Regions from separate parts of the Ruegeria sp. CDSA034 genome, predicted to be linked through region 1. Evidence: riboswitches for the same ligand, from Rfam matches in the RefSeq annotation. Region 1 holds a riboswitch; each other region holds the start of a gene.
What was found. A riboswitch is a leader RNA that binds a small molecule or an ion and turns the genes downstream of it on or off. The one in region 1 is predicted to bind cobalamin.
Positions count from the first base shown of each region.

Region 2: linked by a shared signal. The riboswitch ahead of AC2FLJ_RS22365 (metal ABC transporter ATP-binding protein) and the one ahead of AC2FLJ_RS14060 (hypothetical protein) in region 1 are both predicted to bind cobalamin.
Region 3: linked by a shared signal. The riboswitch ahead of AC2FLJ_RS07075 (DUF1636 family protein) and the one ahead of AC2FLJ_RS14060 (hypothetical protein) in region 1 are both predicted to bind cobalamin.
Region 4: linked by a shared signal. The riboswitch ahead of AC2FLJ_RS13360 (DUF1636 family protein) and the one ahead of AC2FLJ_RS14060 (hypothetical protein) in region 1 are both predicted to bind cobalamin.

Region 1 is NZ_JBXWQH010000008.1:50,210-55,881, forward strand. Features, by position in the region: gene AC2FLJ_RS14055 (alpha/beta hydrolase family protein) at 1-626, opposite strand, end outside; cobalamin riboswitch at 771-990, shown strand; gene AC2FLJ_RS14060 (hypothetical protein) at 1,075-1,482, shown strand; gene AC2FLJ_RS14065 (protein-tyrosine phosphatase family protein) at 1,490-1,987, opposite strand; gene AC2FLJ_RS14070 (DNA polymerase III subunit gamma/tau) at 2,145-3,896, shown strand; gene AC2FLJ_RS14075 (YbaB/EbfC family nucleoid-associated protein) at 4,054-4,398, shown strand; gene recR (recombination mediator RecR) at 4,463-5,056, shown strand; gene AC2FLJ_RS14085 (FkbM family methyltransferase) at 5,110-5,672, opposite strand, start outside.
Region 2 is NZ_JBXWQH010000022.1:16,682-22,353, reverse strand. Features, by position in the region: gene AC2FLJ_RS22375 (metal ABC transporter solute-binding protein, Zn/Mn family) at 1-851, opposite strand, end outside; gene AC2FLJ_RS22370 (metal ABC transporter permease) at 848-1,750, opposite strand; gene AC2FLJ_RS22365 (metal ABC transporter ATP-binding protein) at 1,743-2,501, opposite strand; cobalamin riboswitch at 2,731-2,941, opposite strand; gene AC2FLJ_RS22360 (DUF998 domain-containing protein) at 3,484-4,233, shown strand; gene AC2FLJ_RS22355 (bifunctional aspartate transaminase/aspartate 4-decarboxylase) at 4,683-5,672, shown strand, end outside.
Region 3 is NZ_JBXWQH010000003.1:61,669-67,340, reverse strand. Features, by position in the region: gene AC2FLJ_RS07085 (protein-L-isoaspartate O-methyltransferase family protein) at 1-396, opposite strand, end outside; tRNA gene AC2FLJ_RS07080 (tRNA-Cys) at 624-697, shown strand; cobalamin riboswitch at 984-1,193, shown strand; gene AC2FLJ_RS07075 (DUF1636 family protein) at 1,278-1,667, shown strand; gene cobW (cobalamin biosynthesis protein CobW) at 1,664-2,719, shown strand; gene cobN (cobaltochelatase subunit CobN) at 2,723-5,672, shown strand, end outside.
Region 4 is NZ_JBXWQH010000007.1:92,362-98,033, reverse strand. Features, by position in the region: gene AC2FLJ_RS13365 (bifunctional enoyl-CoA hydratase/phosphate acetyltransferase) at 1-1,029, opposite strand, end outside; cobalamin riboswitch at 1,223-1,428, shown strand; gene AC2FLJ_RS13360 (DUF1636 family protein) at 1,530-1,886, shown strand; gene AC2FLJ_RS13355 (ABC transporter ATP-binding protein) at 1,883-2,668, shown strand; gene AC2FLJ_RS13350 (ABC transporter substrate-binding protein) at 2,679-3,629, shown strand; gene AC2FLJ_RS13345 (FecCD family ABC transporter permease) at 3,631-4,644, shown strand; gene AC2FLJ_RS13340 (ferredoxin-type protein NapF) at 4,746-5,309, shown strand; gene AC2FLJ_RS13335 (chaperone NapD) at 5,306-5,599, shown strand; gene napA (nitrate reductase catalytic subunit NapA) at 5,596-5,672, shown strand, end outside.

The sequences.
Region 1 (5,672 bases):
CCGATATCCGGCACGTAGCTCAGCGCAGCGGTGCACCATTTGCGCCACTGCCAGTAGACACGTGCCGGAAGGTCCGAGCCGAACCCAAGTGCCTTGCCCGGCAGGTATCCCAATGCCTTAACCAGCAATGGCGGGTGGGCATACCAGAACATTGTCGCCAGTGCGCGATACGGCCAGGGGTGGTCGGATAACGTCACCAAACCTGAACAGACACAGATCATCCGGTCGATCTGCTCAATATCGGGCTGAATTGGCCCCAGCATTCCACCCACCGAATGGCCAATGCTCCACTGCTGGGCGGCGGGAAATCTGCGTCGCATTTCAGCGCGAGCAGCGGGCATGTCGATCAACGCCCAGTCAGCCATCGTGGCCTGCGAATCGCGCAGGCGCCCGTGTAGAGAGTGGCCAAAATCGCGATAGTCATAGGTCAGACAGGCCATACCCTGTTCTTCCACCAACCACCGCGCAAAATGCTGGTAATAGTCGCGCGGTACGCCTGTGGCTGCATGGACTACAACCGCCACATCAGGTGCCGAGGCAGGCATATACAGCCGTGCCGACAGTTCGGCCTCTCCGGCAGAAAACGTGAAGTCTTCGGTCAAAACGACCGGAGTGTTGTCCAACATGGTGCCCTCGCAAGCATCTGAACTATTCGGTTCACATATGGCATATCGGCGCTTTTGCGCGACTAGAGTCAACAGATTTTCAAAGTGACCAAGCGTCCACTTGAACGATGGAAAACAGCCCGCTTGACTCAAGCCACCTACAACCGCTAGCGATGAGGTGATGGTTCTCGTCCTTATATTGGGGCGGGATGAAAAGGGAACTCGGTGCGGTCCAGCCCGGCAAAGCCGGAACGGACCAAGGCCGCGACTGCCCCCGCAACTGTAAGCGGTAAGCAATGCCGAAATACCACTGGCCGAAAGGCTGGGAAGGTCGGCAAAGCAATGACCCGCAAGTCAGGAGACCTGCCATCAAAGTAAAAACCGAAACTCGGGCGGGGTGTCCGGGCAGGCCTTCAGTACGCTGAGTTCCCTGTTCCACGTCCCCCGCTCACCGCGCGGAGGGCGCATTATGATCTGGAAGACAACGACCCACGAATTCAACGCCACCCTGTGCCAGAAAACGGGGAAAACCTGCCCCGCATTGGCCCAAATGGCTCGGTCATTGGCCGAGGCGATGGCAACAGCACAACCAATGACGACCAGCGAATTTGAGGTGGACGGCTCCAGCGAACTGACCCATTGCGATGAGGGTTGCACCGCACGGTTTCGCGCCAGCCCGGCCCGGATCAGGGTCTATTGCGGGGCAAACACGGGCGACTCGGCCGACACGTTGGACGAATACGCCGATATGATGTTCAACCCTGACTTTTCCACTCTGCCTGCTGGTGTTTTGGCGGCCTTGCCTTGCGCCATGCTTCAGGCATCGTCCCTTGCACCGCGTCCATCGCATCAGGTTGTTCAACAAGCCACGGCCTGATCCTAGTTCACCGATCGCTCTGGGCCGGTTTCATGGCCCAAGCCATCTGCTCATCCGTTTCCACCGCACATGGTCGGGCCAAGCGCAGCCGGTTTAGCGCGTGGTTTGGATCTTCACCGCTTTCCACCATGAGCCTCAGCGCGACCATCCCCGACCGCCCACAACCGCCCCGGCAATGCACCAGCACGCGTCCACCGTCGGACAGAACCTGCCGGGCGGCTGCGCTGGCTTGGGGCCAAAGAGTTTCGATTGGCAGGGGCGGCGTGCCAAAATCCTCGACCGGAAGATGCACCCAGGTAGCGGACCTGCTTTGAACGTCTCGACCAAAACCGCCTGCGCCGATCTGCTGCATCTCGGCCTCGGTGGTCATTGAAATCACCAGATCGGGGTTCCAGTCCTGTATCACCCTCAAATCGTCCACATACCCACCGCCGCCGCCAGGCAAAGGGGACAGCGCCATGGTGCCTGAGCCAACAGGCAGCGCGTAGATTGCAAATTTTGCCAAAGCTTATACTCCTACTGCCACCGGCCCACCAAATTTTGACAGCCGGTTTATCCCGCTTACAGACGCGGTCCAAACCGAAATTCCACAAAGCCTGCTGTGGACGCGGGCGGCCCGGGTCTCTACGCTGCATTTCTGACACGAATCTGACAGAGCAGACATGACCGAAACGCCCAGCCCCGCCTATCAGGTTCTTGCCCGCAAGTACCGCCCTGAAACCTTTGCAGATCTGGTTGGACAGGACGCAATGGTGCGCACGCTGAAAAACGCGTTCGAAGCGGATCGGATCGCGCAGGCCTTTATCATGACCGGTATTCGCGGCACCGGCAAAACCACCACCGCCCGGATTATCGCCAAAGGTATGAACTGCATCGGTCCCGATGGTGAAGGCAAACCAACGACCGAACCTTGTGGTCAGTGCGAGCATTGCGTTGCCATCATGGAAGGACGCCATGTCGACGTGATGGAGATGGACGCCGCCAGCCGGACCGGTGTGAACGACATTCGCGAGATTATCGACAGTGTCCGATATCGTGCCGCCAGTGCGCGTTATAAGATTTACATCATCGACGAAGTTCACATGCTGTCGACCAGCGCCTTCAATGCGCTGCTCAAAACGCTCGAGGAACCGCCCGAGCATGTGAAGTTCATCTTTGCGACGACCGAAATTCGCAAGGTGCCGGTGACCGTACTGTCCCGCTGTCAGCGGTTCGACCTGCGCCGGATCGAACCTGAGGACATGATCGGTCTGCTCAACAAAATCGCCGCAGCGGAAAACGCACAGATCGCAGAAGACGCGCTGGCTTTGATCACACGCGCGGCCGAAGGATCTGCGCGCGATGCGACCTCGCTGTTGGATCAGGCGATCTCACATGGTGCAGGGGAAACAAGCGCCGATCAGGTTCGGGCAATGTTGGGCCTTGCAGATCGCGGGCGCGTTCTGGATCTGATGGACATGATTCTGCGTGGCGATGCGGCTGGGGCATTGACTGAGTTGAGCGGCCAGTATGCCGAAGGGGCCGATCCGCTGGCTGTTCTGCGCGATCTGGCCGAGATCACCCATTGGGTTTCCGTGGTCAAAATCACGCCCGATGCCGCCGATGACCCCACCGTTTCACCGGATGAACGCGCACGGGGTCAACAGATGGCCGAGGCGCTGCAGATGCGGGTGTTGACACGCATGTGGCAGATGTTGCTGAAAGCGCTGGAGGAGGTCTCTGCAGCACCCAACGCGATGATGGCCGCCGAAATGGCAATCATTCGTCTGACCCATGTGGCCGATTTGCCAAGCCCCGAAGAGCTTATCAAACGACTACAGGATGCGCCTCCACCCCCACCAAGCGGGGGACCTGGCGGTGGTGTGGCTGTGCCAACTCATGCACCTGCACAGGCGACGTCCTCTGCGCATCTCTCGGCGCAACGCGGGCCTGCAGGGGCGCCCACCGCAGCGCTTGCCCAGGACGTCCAGACCGCGCTGGCACACTATCCAACCTTCGAATACGTGGTCGAACTGATCCGCACGAACCGGGATGTAAAACTGTTGGTTGAGGTCGAAAACGGCGTGCGTCTCGTCTCGTATTCCCCGGGACGGATCGAGTTCACGCCGACGGACAAAGCGCCGACCGATCTGGCGCAAAGGCTTGGTTCGGCCTTGCAACGCTGGACCGGAAACCGATGGGCCGTCTCAATCGTGGCCGACGGGGACGCAGCAACAATCGCCGAGGTTCGCGACGCGGCTGATCTGGCGTTGAAAGCGCAGGCCGAACAACACCCGCTGGTTCAAGCCGTTCTGATGCAATTCCCCAAAGCGCGCATCAAGCGGATCGAAACCCCGGAGGAACGCGCCGCCAAGGTCGAAACCGAAGCCCTGCCTGAGGTCGAAGACGAATGGGATCCGTTCGAGGAGGATTGATCCGAACGACCAAAGCAGAAACACTCCCGCGCTGCCGGGCCCAACGGGAGGAAAGGTCTTGCCAAAGACCTTGACGACGGGCGGGAGAAGCTCTCCCCTTGTACCCCACCGGCAGCATCCGTATTTAGGCGGCAAACTGATTTGCAGGAGAAAAGCAATGCTCAAAGGACTCGGCGGTCTGGGCGATATGGCCAAGATGATGAAATCCGCACAGGATTTGCAGACCAAGATGACGGACATGCAGGAAGAGCTGAACAACCTGATGGTTGTAGGCGAATCCGGTGCAGGGCTGGTGAAGGCCACCGCCACAGCAAAAGGCGAGCTGAAGGGTCTGGACATCGATCCGTCGATTTTCAATGGCGACGATAAGGAAGTTGTCGAAGATCTGATTCTGGCCGCTATCAAGGACGCGCAAACCAAAGCGGCCGAGCGCTCTCAGGCAGAGATGGCAAGGCTGACCGAAAGCATGGGTCTGCCCGCAGACATCAAGCTGCCGTTCTGATAGACACTCCTGACGACCCAAAGGCCGGGCACAACTGCCCGGCCCTTTTGCAGGAGCGCACGCCGTGAGTTCGAACAGCGATATCGACAATCTGATCGACCTGATGGCCAAACTGCCGGGCCTCGGCCCCCGTTCGGCTCGCCGCGCGGTGCTGCACCTGATCCGAAAACGCACCCTGCTGCTGACGCCCCTGTCGGACGTAATGCAGCAGGTGGCCGCCACCGCCCGCGAATGCCTGAATTGCGGCAACGTGGGCACCACCGATATCTGCGACATCTGCGATAGCGAGGATCGCGCGATCGGAGAGTTGTGCGTGGTCGAAGACGTCGCCGACCTCTGGGCGATGGAACGCGCTGCAGTTTTCAAGGGTCGCTATCACGTTCTGGGCGGCACGCTGTCTGCCTTGGACGGCGTCGGACCGGACGAGCTTCGCATCCCCCGTCTAAAGGATCGGGTGATGGCCGAAGGGATCACCGAAGTCATTCTGGCGCTGAACGCGACCGTCGACGGCCAGACCACAGCCCATTACATTGCCGATCAGTTGGAGGGACAGGTCCGTCTGACTTCACTGGCGCAGGGTGTGCCGATTGGGGGCGAGTTGGACTATCTGGATGATGGGACGATTACCGCTGCGCTGCGGGCAAGGAAAGAACTGTAGGTAACCAAGCTACGGTCAGAGCGCACAGAGGTTTAACCTGAGCAAAGCTACTTTTAGTGCAATTCCACCCGAGACAGATAGAAGTCTGCCCATTTGCGGTCTCTTCCGGACAAGTAACTAATACACCTTGAGCTGCTAATGCGTCGCAGCCTTTTGTTGCGCGACCCAATAATATACACGTATTCAAAGCTGTTTAGGATGTTTCGAAAAGCCTGTTCGTCATGAGACGGCTTGTCTATCCTCCATCCTTCAAAACAAGCCAGATCAACGCGCTGCCAGAAGCTTTCGGGCAATTCACTCATCAATGCCTCGTCCAGCCCCTGTGTGTCGGATTTCCAAATCAGGCGTCGGTCACTGGCCTCGTCCCCCATGCATTTATCTAACAGCCCCTCAGTTATTCTTCTGATTTTGGCGACGATGACCTGATGCTCACGGCCGGCCACGGCGTCTCGATTGAAGGAAAAATTCCCACCATTTACGCTGTCTTTGTAAAATGCCAGTTCACCGTCTGATTGCCCTAAGCCAAAGTCGAAAACCGACACCATGGGCATCGCTTTGAGGTTGCGCTTCAGATGCTCCGTATTATCCGGGCTAGGTTCAAAACATGATGCTGATA
Region 2 (5,672 bases), on a different contig from region 1:
TGCTGGAACATCGCGAGATAGCTGGTGGCCGGACTACCGCGTTCCGACAAGGCGTCTGAGAAAAGCCGTCCACCAATCACGATACCGGTTTCATCCGAGATTTGCTGAATCAAAGTAGGGCTTGTGATGTTTTCAACAAACAGCGCCGCAGCACCATCCGCCTTCAGTTGATCAATCAGAACAGCAAGATCCTTGGCTGATGGCTCCGCCTCGGTATCGATGCCAACCGGCGCAAGGAAAGTCAGTCCGTAGGCGTCTGCCAGATAACCAAATGCGTCATGTGCAGTCACAACCGTGCGGCGATTGGCAGGCAGGCCTGCCAGCTTCGTCTTGGTTTCTGCATCCAGCGCCTCAAGCTGCGCAATATAGGCCGCAGCATTGGCAGCGATTTCTTCGGCGTGCTCGGGCATCGCCTCTGTCATCACGTCGGCCACATTGGTCACGTAAATCATGCCGTTCGACAGCGAGTTCCAAGCGTGGGGGTCGATTTTGCCCTCGACTGTGACAGGCGTGATACCATCGGTGGCAACGTGCACGGTTGCGTCAGTGCCCGATTCAGCGATCAGGGTATCGGACCATGTCTCAAAGCCCAGACCGTTGACAAAGATGATATCCGCCTGGGCAACGGCCTTCGCATCTGCAACCGAAGGCTGATACACATGCGCATCCGCATCCGGGCCCACGATTGTCGTAACTGTGGCCAGATCGCCCACGACCTCTTCGACCATGTCGCCGAGGATCGAAAAGCTGGCGACGATCTTGACGTTGTCTTCTGCCGCAACGGTCGGCAATGCAGCCAAAGCAAACGACACAGAGGCGATGCCGGCATAGAGTGACTTCACAAGAGTCATTGTGCTCTCTCTTCTTGTTGAATTTGGGCAATGGGGATGTCTTTGGAAACAGACGGTTTGCGCATCCGTCTGCCAAAACCAAGGGGACCGAAAATGGCCGAGAACAGAAAGAACCCACCGGCAACCAAAACGATCGCCGGGCCGGACGGCGTGTCCGGGAACAGGTAGGACAGGGTCAGGCCGATCCAGCAGCTGGACAAGGCAAATACAAAGCCCAGGACCAGTTGCCCGGTGATCGTACTGGCCCAATAGCGCCCAGCGGTCGCAGGCAGGATCATCAAGCCAACGGCCATCAACGTTCCCAGTGTTTTGAACGCGGCCAGCAGGTTCAGAACCAGCAGCAGCATAAAACCCTGATCAACCAGCCACGGCCGGCGCGTTTGAGTTTCGAAGAAAACCGGATCACAGGTGCTGACAATCAGCGGACGAAGCAGAACGGCGAATGCCAGCAATGTTACTGTCGCCACCCCGCCGACAAGGATCATCGACGCGTCGTCGATCCCAAGGATTGATCCAAACAGGAAGCTTTTTAGTGGAACCGCGGACCCTGCTGCAGACAGGATAAAGATACCCACCGCCAATGCGATCAGATAAAGCGAGGCAAGGCTGGCATCGCTGCGCAGGATTGTCCGGCGTGCAAGAAAGGCGGTCAAAATGGCGACGCCAACACCCGCGATAAGCCCTCCGACCAGCAGTGACATGACTGACAAGCCTGCCGTGACAAAGCCGATGACGATGCCTGGCGTAATCGCATGGGCCATGGCCTCACCAGCCAGCGATAGGCGACGCAGAACAAGAAATGCCCCCACCGGCGCGACCGAAGCCGACAAAACCGTGGTTGCCACAAAAGCGCGACGCATGAAGGCAAAGCTCCACATTTCGACGATCAGGTCATACATTGGCGTGCTCCGGTGTTGAATGGGTGCCACGGAACATCCAGGACGCCTGACTTTCCGAAAGGTATCCTTGTGCAACCAGCCGGTCTGGTGTCAGAACGTCATTCACCGGTCCGTGGGTCGCCTCTTGCCCGCCCAAAAGCAGCGCGTGGCTGCAATAATCCAGCACCGAGGAAAGATCGTGCACCACCAAAACCACCGCGCGCCCCTCATCGCGCCATCGGCGGATAATCGACAATAGATGTGCTTCGGTACTTTGGTCGACTGCGGCAAACGGTTCATCCAGCAGGATCAGCGGCGCGTCCTGCATGATAACCCGCGCGAACAGCGCGCGCTGCAATTGCCCACCTGATAGCATATGCAGAGGCCGGTCAGCGATATCCAGTACCCCGGCCTCATCCAGCGCGGCGGCCATCCGGTCGCGCGCGGCGGCGTCCAGCCCGGTACGATAACCAAACCCGCGCCATGCCCCCATCGCGGCAAGATCCCTCACACGGATGGGAAATCGGCGGTCGAACTCGGTCATCTGCGCCAGGTACCCGATGTCACGAGGACGCCCTTGCGGCCAAGTCAAACTGCCCGAAAGCGGATCCATCAAGCCCAGCAGCATCTTTACAAAAGTGCTCTTCCCCGACCCGTTTGCACCAAGAACGGCAAGGGTCGTTCCGGCCGCGATATCCATGGAGAGGCGGTGAAACAATGTCAGGTCGCGGTAGCCCAACGTCAGATCGCGGATTTGCAAAACGGCCGACATCAAATCACCGCGTAAATCGCGAGCCACAAGAGCGCCGACAGCGCCAGAGCCCCCGCGACCAGCGCCGGAACGCTGAATTCTGTCAGACACTTACCCCTTTGGGTGTCAGCTTTTTGCAATGACAACGGCAACGCCTCCTGTGTTTGGACAGGGGCAAAGCGAGCGCAAAGTCGTGCACGGTACGGACCGCTTGAAACATTGTCATCTCCCTCTGGGACACCCCGCCCAGGTTCATAAATTTCGGATGGCAGGTCTCCTGACTTGCGGGTCAAAGCTATCCCGATCCTTCCCAGGCTATTGCCCAGTGGACGATCTCGGGTCGCTCGCCGCCTACAGTTGCGGGGGCAGTCACGGAATTGGCCTTTTTACAGAACCGCACCGTATTCCCTTTTATCCCTGACCGCAAAATACAGTCGGGAACCATCGCGAGGACAAAATACGAATTGATTTGATTCGACAAGAGCGCAAACCTGTGAGGGATGGCTATTCGTTCCAGTCACCGGTCGACTACGGAGGACGCGGTAGACGTGAGGCAACGGTGGATACTACACGAGCCCCGCTTCTTGCAGCTTCAGACCCACGCCAACGGTCTTTTTGACTGAATTTATTCTGCCCGGACTTTTTTTGTCTGCAGTGGGATGATTTGGGTCTTTGACATCGCAGGTTATTCGCCTGACGGGGTGCCGATGTTAAGCGATTGATCTATTTGATCGATTGCCGTCTGAGCGGGGTGTTTTGGATAGTCTGACGCCGGTTGCGGCAAGGTGCAACCGCGGTTGTCGAACTAAGTTAAAGTGTTTGGTTTGAGGAAGAAGCGGATTTTCGCAAAACAGTAGCCAAACTTCCGATAAGCGGGACAAAGCTGACTAATGCCGCGATGGCGCAAAGGTCTGCTTTCGGAAGCGATCAGATGCACCTGAACGGAGGCTACTGATTTACCGGTGCCAGATTCTGGAAGTTGTGATCCCACTCTGTGATTGACATGGATGAGCGACGTGTTCTGATCGGCTTGCCAGACGGAAGGTGCCAACTCGTCAGGGCAATCGCTCTAAGAAGCGTGCGCGTCAACACAGGGGCAGAGCTTTTGCGGATAACTCTCTGGGGCAACTCACGATCAATAAGCCTTGTCGTTTTGCCCATTATTAGTGGACTTTGGTTGGCGATAGGCGTGGGCATCATAAGTGCACTGACCCCCAACTATTCGCATATCGACCAATTCATGAGCGCACTCGGGGCTGTAGGGGCCCCCTTGGCGACGTGGACCAACTATGCCGTCTTCATACCGACAGAGATTTGGCTTCTGGCGTTCCTCGCAAGACTAAACAGTTGCCTCCCAGGCAGCAGGACAAAACGAATCTCGATATTGCTTCTATCCGCTTACGCCATTCTTTTGATACTTGCCGCCTTTCTGCCTTGTGATGCGGGGTGTGATAGTCGAGGCAGCGACGAGAACATGACAAGCACGTTGGTCCATATTGCTCATATGGCAATTGCGGTGACGGCTTATCCGCTTGCGTTGATCGGTTTGCTGATCCTCAGCCTGACTGCCCCACCAAATTCGCTTCTGCGGCGCTTGGCGCCGCCAGCTACAATCGTCGGCTTCTGTTTGTTTATCACAATTTTCTTGATGCCAGTAACACAAGGCTTATTCCAACGCCTCCTCGAAGCATGGATCTACTTCCAATTTATATCGCTGGGACTATATGCTGCTTCAATTTTGCCTCAAAACTGACCTTCCTGCGGTGTGCAGCATTGGCCAAAGTGGGCTCAGAGCGATCGTTCTCTGCCCCCAATTTGGATGACAGCCATCAGCTCGAAGCGGTCATTCCTTACATCCTGCCTCGGAGATAGCAGTCGTTCCATCAAGGAACGGTGTTGGTAGAGCAGGCCACCTTCTGGACATTCGCTGTTTGCGCAGTTTTGGCGGCCACGAAAGGCAGCAATGCGCAGATGGTGAACCTTGCAAATTTTAGTGGGATGTCAGCACTGAGACCAAAGCGTCGGCGCAATTTCCATCACCCTGTCTGCCTTGCAAAATGGTTACAGCCAAGGCTTGAAATGAAGACTCGTAATTCTCGGTTTTACGCCGTTCCCATCAAATAGTGTTGTTTTCATTGACACATTGCCTTGCATGCGATCCGCTAAACTACGTCATCTGTTTTAACGCAAGGATTTGATGTCATGCCAGAATCACTCAACCTGCATAAATTTGAAAACCTAAGTCCTTTCCAAATCAAAGACGAACTTATTAAGTTGGCGCAAAAAGAGGCGCGGCAGATGGCTTTGCCATACCTCAATGCCGGTCGAGGGAACCCTAACTGGATCGCCACTAAAGCGCGGGAGGCGTTTTTCCTTTTAGGGCAGTTCGCTATGACAGAAGCTCAGCGCCATCGTAATGAGCCGCAGGTCGGTTTGGCCGGGATGCCGCAAGGGCCAGGCTGTTATGACCGGCTAAAAGCATATTGTTCCAAATCGGTTGAAGGAAACGGCCCTCCAGGTGCGGAAACTTTGGTGGCCGTAGTGGATTTTGCGATTGAGAAATTTGGTTTTACACCGGACGATTTCGTGCTCGAGTTGACCGACGGTATTGTTGGCGACCACTACCCGATGCCCGACCGGTGCATGGAGCACAACGAGGCGATTGTCCACGAATACGTTATGTGGGCGATGTGCGCGGGGCACCGTCCGGATGCGAAGTTCGATATCTACGCAGTTGAGGGTGGAACCGCTGCAATGTGTTATATTTTCAAGGCACTCAAGAACCAGCGATTGCTGAATGCCGGCGACACCATTGCGTTGGGCACACCGATTTTCACACCCTATCTGGAAATGCCGGTACTTGAAGACTATGGGCTGAACACCGTGGATGTATCTTCGAAAGAAGAGGACCACTTTCAACTGAACGACGATGATTTCGAAATCTTGTCCGACCCGAAAGTCAAAGCACTATTTCTGGTCAACCCGGGCAACCCGTCTTCAGTCGCTATCAGCCCCGAAGTCTCGACTCGGCTTGTCGAGTTCGTAAAGAACCGCCGCCCGGACCTGATCATTCTGACTGACGATGTTTACGGGACCTTCGTTCCGAATTTTCAGTCTATCTTGGGGCATCTGCCTGAGAACACAATCGGGGTCTATTCGTACTCCAAGTATTTCGGTTGCACCGGGTGGCGT
Region 3 (5,672 bases), on a different contig from region 1:
GACATGGACAATCGCATTGTCTGCCTCCGCCTCCATCAGGATAGACTGAGATTCGGCCGCCAGATTTTCATCTTCCTCTACGGCAACAACCAGCTGTGCCATGCGCGCGGCAACAGCGGTCGAATACCCCAAGGCCGGAGCAATATCCAAAACCGACTCGTCGTTGGAGATGTTCAATATGTCCAGCATCTTAGCCAGGGTCCGCGGCTCCAACATGCAGCGCCCGTCACCCAGTTCGATCAATCCCTCGACATAAGCCGCCTCGCGCTGTGCATCCGGCACGAAATTCTCGCGCTTGACGGTCAGCATCGCGTCTATGATGGGAAACTTCGTGACATCAGAAGGACGTATCTGCGTATCGACCATCGTCCGGCGGCGGGCTGCGAAATCTGTCATTGGATCGCTCATCTTGCTCCCTTGGGTGATTGAGTTCTGCCACATCCTTGAAAAACCAGCAACGGCCCAGACACGGAAACTTTCCAATATTCACAAGATACAACGTCGCAACCAAAGACTAAGTTGGCACCCGGCCCTGAAATTTGCGCTCCCCCCTCTGGACGCTCCTGTAGAAAGCTGCTAAAACGCCGGTCACACCACGGCAAGTATTTGATTTTACTTGAAAAGGCGAGTTGGCGGAGTGGTGACGCAGCGGATTGCAAATCCGTGTACACCGGTTCGATTCCGGTACTCGCCTCCATTTAATTTCAAGCATTTAGCTTTCTGCGCTGCTTTCGCAATTTCGGACGCCTAAAGGTCAGTATCAGATGCATGTTGCGATTGCGGGTCCAGCGATTCCATTTACACAACCGCACTACTTGATTGCCAAACCGAGAAGTGCTGAATCATCTGCGACGGCCGGGCTGAATTGCGCCTCGCTGCGTGATCGGATCGCATCGGATGCCGCTGACTGACTTCGGCAAGTCGCTTTTCTGACGTAGCGGGTTTTCAAACCCCAGTCGTGCTTGACAAGCCCCCTGCCCGTGCCGCATGTCGCATGCGTTGGTGTCCATCCTCGGATGGATGAAAAGGGAATGTGCCAGCGATGTCATCGCCAAGTACAGCCGCCCCCGCGACCGTGACCGGAGAGGGTGCCCAAAGCCACTGGCCCAATAGGCCGGGAAGGCGGGACATCCGACAGGGCAAACGCTCTGACATCCGCAAGCCGGGAGACCTGCCAGCACCCGAAGTTGAAACCGGGCGGGGTGTTCCGGTGTCGGGTCCATGTGCAGACGCGTGGCCCGCATGAAACCCCGTCCCCCGTATAAAGGATGAGGGGGATGAGAGACGTGACCGAGACCGCACCAGTCGAGTTGCTGGTCTGCACGACATGCCGCCGTGGGTTACCTATCGAAGATGACGCCCAGCGACCCGGCACTTTGCTGCATAAAGCACTTGAACAGGCTGGCTTGCCTGACGGCGTCGACTTGAAACCGGTAGAGTGTCTGTCGAACTGTGATCAGGGATGCTCGATCGTTTTGCGAGGCGGCCCGTCCCGATGGACCTTCGTTTATGAAAACCTCGACGAGACCGACCATGTCAAGACCATCGTTGAAGGCGTCACCAAGTATCTGGCCGCTGAAGACGGTCTGGTGAAATGGCGCGAACGCCCCGAACATTTCCGCAAAAACTGTGCGGCCCGCATTCCCCCGATTGGAGCCCTGAAATGAGCAACCTTGAAAAACTCCCCGTCACTGTGATCACCGGCTTTCTGGGCTCGGGCAAAACCACGCTTGTCAAACACCTGATGCAGAACCCGCAGGGCAAGCGCCTGGCCGTTATCGTCAACGAGTTTGGCGATGTGGGTGTGGATGGCGATATCCTGAAATCCTGCGCCATTCCGGATTGCCCGGCAGAAAACATCATGGAACTTGCCAATGGCTGCATCTGCTGCACCGTGGCCGATGATTTCATCCCAACCATCGAGGCACTGATGGCGCTGGAGCCGCGCCCCGATCACATCCTGATCGAAACATCCGGCCTCGCCCTGCCCAAACCGCTGCTAAAAGCCTTCGACTGGCCCGATATCCGCTCGAAAATCACCGTCGATGGCGTGATCGCTTTGGCCGATGCCGAGGCCGTCGCTGCAGGTCGTTTCGCCCCTAACGTCGAAGCCGTGGACGCCCAGCGCCTGGCCGATGACTCGATCGACCACGAAACGCCTCTGTCCGAGGTGTTTGAGGACCAGATCTCGTGCGCCGACATCATCCTGCTGACAAAACCCGATCTGGCCGGCCCCGAAGGTGTGGCCAAAGCCAAAGAGATCATCGCGGCCGAGACCCCGCGTCCCCTGCCCGTCGTCGAAGTCGCCGAAGGTGCCGTGGACGTGCGCGTCGTACTTGGGCTGGAAGCCGCGGCCGAGGATGACATGGACGCCCGTCCCAGCCACCATGACGGCCATGACGATCACGAACATGACGATTTCGAAAGCATCATCGTCGACCTGCCCGAACAGACCGACCCCACTGCACTGGTGGCCAATATCGAACGTCTGGCCAATGAGCTGAACATCCTGCGAGTCAAAGGCTATGCCGCCGTTCAGGGCAAACCCATGCGTCTGCTGGTGCAGGCCGTTGGTGCCCGCGTGCGTCATCAGTACGACCGCCCGTGGGAGCCCGGCGAAGAGCGCCGCTCGCGTCTGGTGGTCATTGCCGAGCATGACGACATCAAAGAGGCCGCCATCCGCGATATCCTCGTGGGTGTGACCGAGGCCGCCGAGTAAGCCATGCACGTCGTCTTCCGCGAAAGCCACGGGTTAGAAGAGACCGAAACCCCAACCGATCTGGGCCAGAGCCCGGCGGATCTGGTGGTGCTGTCCTTTTCGGACAGCGACCTTGGCGCTTTCGCGGCAGGATGGCATCGCGGTGGTGGTGCCGAAGGGCGGATGCCGACGATGCGGCTGGCCAATCTGACAGCGTTGAAACACCCGCTGTCGGTCGACACATATGTCGAGCAAACGCTCGAGGGCGCCAAGGGCATTCTGATCCGCCTGATCGGCGGTGTCCCTTACTGGTCCTACGGATTGCAGCAAGTTCTGGCGCTGGCACAGGCCAAGGGCATCGCGCTGGCCGTCCTACCCGCCGACGGGCGCGAGGACACGCGTCTGGATGACTACTCCACCTTGCCCGTCTCGACCCTGCGGCGGCTTGCGCATCTGTGCGACACCGGCGGTGAGGTTGCGGCGCAAGCGGCCTTGGCTCAAATGGCGCTTGCGGCGGGTCTCTATGCCGGACCGGTGATGGGGGCCAAGACCCTGCCCGAGTGCGGTGCATGGTGCCCGGATCGCGGCGTCATCCCGGCGGATAAAGCGTTCACCACCGACGCAAAGCGTATCTTGGTAACGTTCTACCGGGCTTACCTTACCTCGGCGGACACCGCCCCGGTCGCAACTTTGATCCGCAGCCTGCGCGCACGCGGGTTTGAGGCCGTCGGTCTGTTCGCTCCCTCGCTGAAAGCCCCGCTTGCCGCCGATTGGCTGCGCGAAAATGTCGTGGCGCTGAACCCGGCGGCGATCATTAATGCCACCTCTTTCTCGGGCAAAGGCGCATCCGGCACCTCTCCACTGGACGCCGCCAATGTGCCGGTGTTTCAGGTTGCTCTCGCAACGTCCCGCCGCAAAGCCTGGGCCGAGGCGGAACGCGGTCTTTCGCCCGCTGATCTAGCGATGCATGTCGTCCTGCCCGAAGTGGACGGTCGGATCTCGGCAGGCATCGCCTCTTTCAAGGAACCGGGCAAGCGTGACCCGCATCTGGAGTATTCCCGTTTTGCCCACCGGGCTGAACCGGAACGGATCGAGGCTATCATCGACAGGGTCACCGGCTGGTTGAACCTGAACGACAAGCCCAAAGGGGATCAGGTCCCCGCCTTGGTGCTGTCCACCTATCCCGGCAAAGATTGGCAGATGGCACATGCAGTAGGCCTCGACGCACTGGCATCAGCCGAGGCGATGCTGGCCGACCTGCAGGGCGAAGGGTATGACACCGCTCCTGCCCAACCGATTTCTGATACGTTGTTGGACGCGCGGATTACGTGGTCGCTTGGCGAATATCTTACTGCGCTGGCAGACTTGCCGGAACAACTGCGCGCAGACCTCGAAACCGTCTGGGGCAAGCCCGAGGATGATCCGGCCTTTGCAGATGGCGCGTTCCACTTCACCGCCCTGCGCCGCGGTAAGGCGCTGGTCGCGTTGCAACCTGAACGCGGCACGCCCGAGTTGCGTGATGACGATTATCATGACCTGTCGCGTACCCCGCGCCACAGCTACGTGGCCTTCTACCTTTGGCTGCGCAAAGGTCTTGGTGCGGATGCACTGATCCATATCGGTGCGCACGGTACGCTGGAATGGCTGCCAGGCAAATCTGTGGCGCTGTCCAACGAATGCTGGCCCGAGGTACTGATCGGCGATCTACCTGTCATCTACCCCTTCATCGTCAACGACCCTGGCGAGGCCGCGCAGGCCAAGCGCCGGATCGGGGCGGTCACGCTCGGCCATATCCCACCGCCAATGAAGGAAAGCGGTACCCCGAATCGGATGGTTCGGCTGGAATCGCTGCTGGATGAGTTCTCGAACGCAGATGGTCTGGACCCCAAGCGCCGCGACCGCCTGCAAGAAGATATTCGGGACGAAGCGCAAGCCATCGGGCTGGAGAACGACCTCGGTCTCGATCAGGCCACCTGCATCGCCGAGGCGATCACCCGGATCGATCGTTTTGTCTGTGACATCAAGGAAAGCCAGTTCGGAGACGGGCTGCATATCTTTGGACGTGTGCCCGAAGCCACCGCCAATTTTGACACGGCTCCTTCTGCCCATGCCGAACGCACGGCATTGATCGACGCGCTAGCAGGAAAACGGATCGAGGCTGGCCCGTCCGGGTCCCCCTATCGCGGACGGTCAGACGTCCTGCCCACTGGGCGCAATCTGTATACCACCGATCCGCGCTCAGTCCCCACCCGTGCGGCCTATACCCAAGGCGTGAAGCTGGCCGAAGAATTGGTGCGGCGACACCTGCAGGAAGAGGGCGATTATCCCAAGGGGTTGATCGTTGATCTCTGGGGTTCAGCCACGATGCGCACGGCGGGCGAAGAGTTTGCCATGGCGCTGCACTTGCTGGGCGTCAAACCCGTTTGGGACAAAGGGTCCGAGCGGGTGTCGGGCATCGAAGTGCTGCCCATCACTGACCTCAGCCGCCCACGTCTGGACGTGACCTTGCGCGTCTCAGGCTTGTTCCGCGATGTGTTCCCGACCCTTTCAGCGCTTTATGGTCAAGCTGTTCGCGCGTTGTCGGATCGCGATGAAGCCCCGGACTGGAACCCTTATGCCGGACAGGCCCCGGCGGCGCGCGTCTTTGGCCCGGCCCCGGGCAGCTATGGCGTGAACATGACCCAGCTGTCCGAAATCTATACGGATGAGGCCCGCGCGCAGGCGGGTGAGGCATGGCTTGAGGCCAGCTCTTTCGCTTTGGAAGGCGAATACATCACACAGGATATGGACGGCATTACCCAACGGGTCACGAATGCCGACAGTTTCGTGCACCTGCAGGATCTGACCGAAACCGATCTGCTGTTGGCCAACGACTATGCCACCCATGAGGCCGGATTCGCCGCCGCCAAGAAAATCACCGGTGGTACGGCGCAGCTATACCATCTGGACAACACCAACCCGGATAACCCGCGCG
Region 4 (5,672 bases), on a different contig from region 1:
ATGCGGGTTGATGGTTTCAACCGCTGATAAGACACCAACCTTGGGCATCTCGATGCCAATAGAATGCGCAAGATGGATGGCATTCTGAACAATGTCGGCCTTGGTTTCGAGATCCGGAGCGATATTCACCGCCGCATCAGTAACCATGATGGGCCGGGACATGCCCGGCACATCCATAACGAACACATGCGACAAGCGTCGCCCGGTCCTCAGGCCGTTTTCGCGGCGAAGAACGGCGCGTAACAAGACATCCGTGTGCAAATGACCCTTCATCAGCATCCGGGCCTTACCTTCAACGACAAGCCCGACCGCGCGTTGGGCAGCCACTTCGTGGTCTCGCGCTTCAATGATTTCAGCTCCGGACAAATCGGCCCCAAGCTGGGCGGCAGCGGCGGTGATTTTGTCCGGATCGCCAACCAAAATCGGAGTAATGATGCCGTTTTCCAACGCGAGTAATGCCCCGCCTAGCGAATTCGGCTCTTCCGGGGCGACGATCGCTGTGGGCATCGGGTCCAAAGGACGTACCCTTTCCAACAAAGCGTCGAAATGCCGGTGACGCTGAACGATCAGTCCCGGCACCTCGACCGAGTCGAAGGTCAAATGCCGCGACGGTGGCGTGACCTGTACGGTACCGCTCAGGATCAATGCGTTATCCCCGACCCGGCGCACCTCGGCGGAACAGGTCAGGTCGCCGTCTTCACGCTTTTCGGTAACAGCCACAAAGGCGGTCAGTTCTTCGCCCGCCATAACCGGAGCATGAAAACTCAGGTCCGCCCGACGTGTTTGCGTACCGGCCCCCGGTAAGATGTTTCCAATGACTGCAGCCACCAGACCCGCGGGCCACAAGGCGGGCGCGACAGCCTCGGGGTGTCCATCTCCATCTCCGTCATAGGCCGCCAGATTCAGCGGGTTGTGGTCACCCGAAGCCGAGGCAAACGCGTACAAGTCGTCCACGGTGCACAATCGGGTGACCTGCGCCTTGTCGCCTACTTTCAATTGAGAATAGGTTCTGTTTTCTTGAATTTTCATCTCGTCCGGCTTTGTTTTTGAATGCGTGTTCGTCGTTTCAAACATTGGATGTGCGGCCCCCCGGAACCAGAACATATCCACCTTTGCCCCTACATTTCTGCGACGCAGCGTAGTCAGATCGTTGGCAAATGACAAATGACCTCTGTGCGTGGGGCGCTGAGTATTATCGCTTGACCCAAAATCGGAACTCGGGCAAGCATCACCGCGATGGTTCCCTGTGGTTCGCCAAGGGATGAAAAGGGAATACGGTGAGGTAGCCAACAAGCGCCAAGTCCGTGACTGCCCCCGCAACTGTAAGCGGTGAGCGACGCCAAATACCCACTGACCCCAAATGGGTCGGGAAGGATGGCCAAGCCACGACCCGCAAGTCAGGAGACCTACCATCCGATGTTCAACCAACCCGGGGCGGGGCGTCCTGGAAGGAGGCTTTATGACACGTCTAAGACGTGATGGCATGATTGGTACCTTCTGTCCGCGCTTGGCAACAGGCGGAGTGGGCCATGTCGATCAGTCCTGATCATTTCCTTCTGATTTGCGAGACCTGCGAGGGTTCTGACCGGGCGGATTCATTGCGCGCTGCGCTTGCAAACAAGCTTCCATCCAGTTTTGACATCCAAAGCGTTTCCTGTATGGCCGGTTGCGGTCGTCCCACAACCGTCGGGTTTCAGGCATTAGACAAAGCGCAGTACCTTTTCGGTGACATCCAATCGGCTGAGGACGTGGATGCTTTGGCCGAATTTGCACATCAATACCATCGCATCGCGGATGGGTGGACCAACGCAACGCAGCGCCCGCCTGCCCTTCTTGAAAAGACTCTGGCGCGCCTGCCGCGGCTAAAAGTGGAGACAAGCGCATGACCTGCGGAGCTTTCCTTGAGGCGCGCGGGCTGGAATTTTACGCCCTGAACGGCGACGTACTGCTGCAAAACGTCAATTTCGAACTGAATGAAGGGGCAACTCTGGCAATTGCGGGCCCAAACGGTGCGGGCAAGACAACGTTGCTGAATCTTTTGTGCGGCGGTGAAGAGATTGTGCTGGGGGACGTTTTGGTAAAGGGGCGCAGTCTTCGGCAGCTTTCGGCGATGGACCGCGCCCGAATGATCGCCGTAGTCAGTCAGCAGGAATCGCCGGACGGGCGTTTGTTTCTGCGCGATTATGTGGCCCTTGGGCAAATCCCGATCCTTGCCGATCGGTCTGCCGCTGAACACGCCTTGGAATTGGACCGAATCCTGAAACTGACCGGACTCGTCGCCCTCGCCGACAAGCGGATGGCCGTGTTATCCGGCGGGGAACGCCAGCGTGCTCATATCGCAAGGGCGCTGGCGCAGAACCCGTCGTTGCTGTTTTTGGATGAGCCGACGAACCATCTGGATCCGGACGCCAAGGGACGCATGCTGTCGCTGGTCGCCGAGCTGGGCATTACGGTGGTCATGATCGTCCATGATCTGGTCATGATCCCGGAATTCGCGACCCATGTCGCGTTGATGAAATCCACGCGCCTGACCGGTTTCGGCCCGGTGCACGAAGTGCTGACACCCGAAAGGGTCCGTGAAACGTTTGGTGTCGATTTTCTTAGCTTTCAGCACGAAGGCCGCATGATCCCGGCACTGGATATCCGAAGAACCACTACCTCAAACTAGGAAAAACAACATGAACAAAACTCTCTGGTGCGCAGCACTGATCAGCGGCATTGCAAGTGCCGCAACAGCGCACGAGATCACCGTCGACAATTGCGGCGAGCCGATGGTGTTTGAAACTCAGCCCGAGCGGCTGGTCGTGCACGACATGAACATGACCGACATGGCCTTTGCGCTGGGTTTGCAGGACAAGATCGTGGGCCTGACGGGCATCACCGGCTGGTACAAAACCAGCCCCGAGTTTGACACCCTGCGCGGCGACATCCCGGAACTTGCGCCTAAGTATCCGACGGTTGAAAATCTGGTCGCTGTCGAACCCGACCTTTTCTTTGCGGGCTGGTACTATGGCATGAAGCCGGGCGGTGACGTGACCCCGGACACGCTTGCGCCGTTTGGCATCAAAACGATGATCCTGACCGAAAGCTGCGTACACCTGGATAAGGATCGCCCCGAAGCCAGTATGGACCTACTGTTCACTGACGTCCTTCGCTTGGGCAAAGTCATGCACGTTGAAGACAAGGCGGAAGAGCTGGTTTCCGGCTGGAAAGAGGAACTGTCCGCGATTGAGACACAGACAGCCGACCTGCCGAAACCCCGCGTTTTCTTGCTGGACGGCCCCGCCGATGCCCCGTTTACGGCTGGTAAGTTTGCCATTCCCGACGCGATGATTGCTGCCGCTGGCGGCGAGAACGTCACCCATGACATGGACACCAGCTGGGGTCGTTCTTCGTGGGAGGCTGTCGCCGCTTCGAACCCGGAATTCTTGGTTTTACTTGATTATCAGACCGGAAATGGCGCCGCGGATACGTTCAAGTTCCTGCAGGACCATCCCGTGATGTCACAGACGGACGCGGTCAAGAACGAACGCTGGATTGGTCTGCGCTACGAGGAACTGACACCCGGACCGGCAAATATCGAAGCAATTTCGAAAATGGCCAAAGCCATGCACCCGGGCCTGAACTGATATGGGCCGACTTGGCCTTACACTCTTGCTGGGGGCGGCTGTATTGGCCGCCCTTTTGCTGACCTCGACGGTCTACGGGACCACATCCATTCCGGCCTCTGACGCACTGGCCGGTGTCTTGTTGGGCACGGGAATGGTGGAAGGAGAAATGTCTCCGCTCCACCGCATCGTGTTTGACTTGCGCTTACCACGCGCACTGTTTGCCGCCGTGATCGGTGCCGGGCTGGGCATCGTCGGCGTTGTCCTGCAAACCACCACACGCAACGATCTGGCGGACCCGTTTCTGTTCGGCCTGTCCTCTGGCGCTGCAGCGGGGGCTGTCTTTGTCATTACCGTAACCGGAGATGTGCTGGGCTTTTGGACCCTGCCACTGGCCGCGTTTTTCGGAGGGCTTGTCGCATCAGGCATTGTACTGGCTTTGGTTCATGGGCTGCGCACAAGCGCGCCCGAAAAACTGATCCTCGCGGGGCTTGCGGTTTCGTTTTTGTTTTCCGCTATTACAAATTATCTGATTTTCGCGGGCGACAGCCGTGCGGCGCATTCTGTTATCTTCTGGATGCTTGGGGGTTTGGGTCTTGCCCGGTGGGAGACATTCCCGCTGGTCTGCGCAGGTTTAGCATTGATCCTCGCCTATGCAATGTACCGTAGCCGCTGGCTTGATGCACTGCTGACTGGTGATTTGACGGCCGCCACCCTGGGTGTGCCCGTTCAAGGCTTACGGTTCCGAATGTTCTTCGTCGCAGCTCTTGCAACCGCTGTATTTGTGTCCGTCGCGGGTGTGATCGGTTTTGTCGGCTTGATGGTTCCCCACATCGCACGCGGTATCGCGGGGCCTTTGCACAGCCAGCTCGTGCCTACCGCCGCCATTGTCGGAGCAGCTTTGCTTACAGGCTCGGATATCCTGAGCCGTCTGTTGCTTGCCCCGCAAGAGCTGCCTGTTGGGATTGTCACGACATCGCTGGGATCGGTTTTTGTTTTTCTTCTACTAATCCGAACCGCGCGCCCTCGCAGATGATCTCAAAGGGTCGCTTCGGCAAAAAAATTAAAGTTTCCTAAATGACTAATATTTAACAGGCCAAATGACCTAAATCAAAAAAGGCCCCCACAGATCACGGTATGCGATACACTCGATTACAGGAATCGAGTGTAGCCAGGTCGCATGCAATGCAACAAATGACCAGCCGACGCGCGTTTCTAAGCGCCAGGATTAGACCAGAGGACGGCAATATCGCCAGACCTCCGGGCTCGGTTGAGCTGTGCTTTGTTGAAACATGCAGCAAATGTGGTGATTGCGCAGATACTTGCCCCGAAGATGCAATCGTCATCGGGACAGATGGATACCCCCGGTTCCAGCCCACTGACACTCCCTGCACCTTCTGCAGCGACTGCGCCCGGATTTGCCCAACCGAAGCGTTAATGATTGACCGTTTGCCAGACTGGCCATGGCGCGCAGCGCTTAAAACTGACACCTGCCTATCTATGAACGGCGTCAGTTGCCGCATCTGTCAGGACAATTGCGAACAAAGCGCGATCCGTTTCAAACTGATGACCGGCGGCCGCGCAGAGCCGGTGCTTGACCTTGATACATGCAACGGCTGCGGGATTTGCCCAAGTTTATGTCCCGCAGATGCCATTGCGCTGAAACGCCAACCTCAACCACAAATGGAAACTACTCAATGAACATCTGCGGTTGTCTCGCCCATGTCGCACCTGATCACACGAGCGCAGCAGCGCGCGTGATGAAGGGCACGCCGGGTGTCGAAATTCACGCTGAAACGGAAGATGGCCGATTTGTTGTCGTCGTCGAAGACACTCCAACCCGTCTTGCATCCGAAACCATCATGGATCTGCACCAGATCCCAGGCGTCATCTCTTTAACCCTGACTTATCACCATTTCGAGGATCTCGCGGACGCCCATCCGCAGCCCGATGCCCCAAGCCCAACCACCAGCCGGAGGCCCACGCAATGACACATTCTGAATCCCGTCGGACTTTTCTCAAGGCCTCTGCGGCCGCAGCAACGGCGTCAGCCGCTGGTATTCC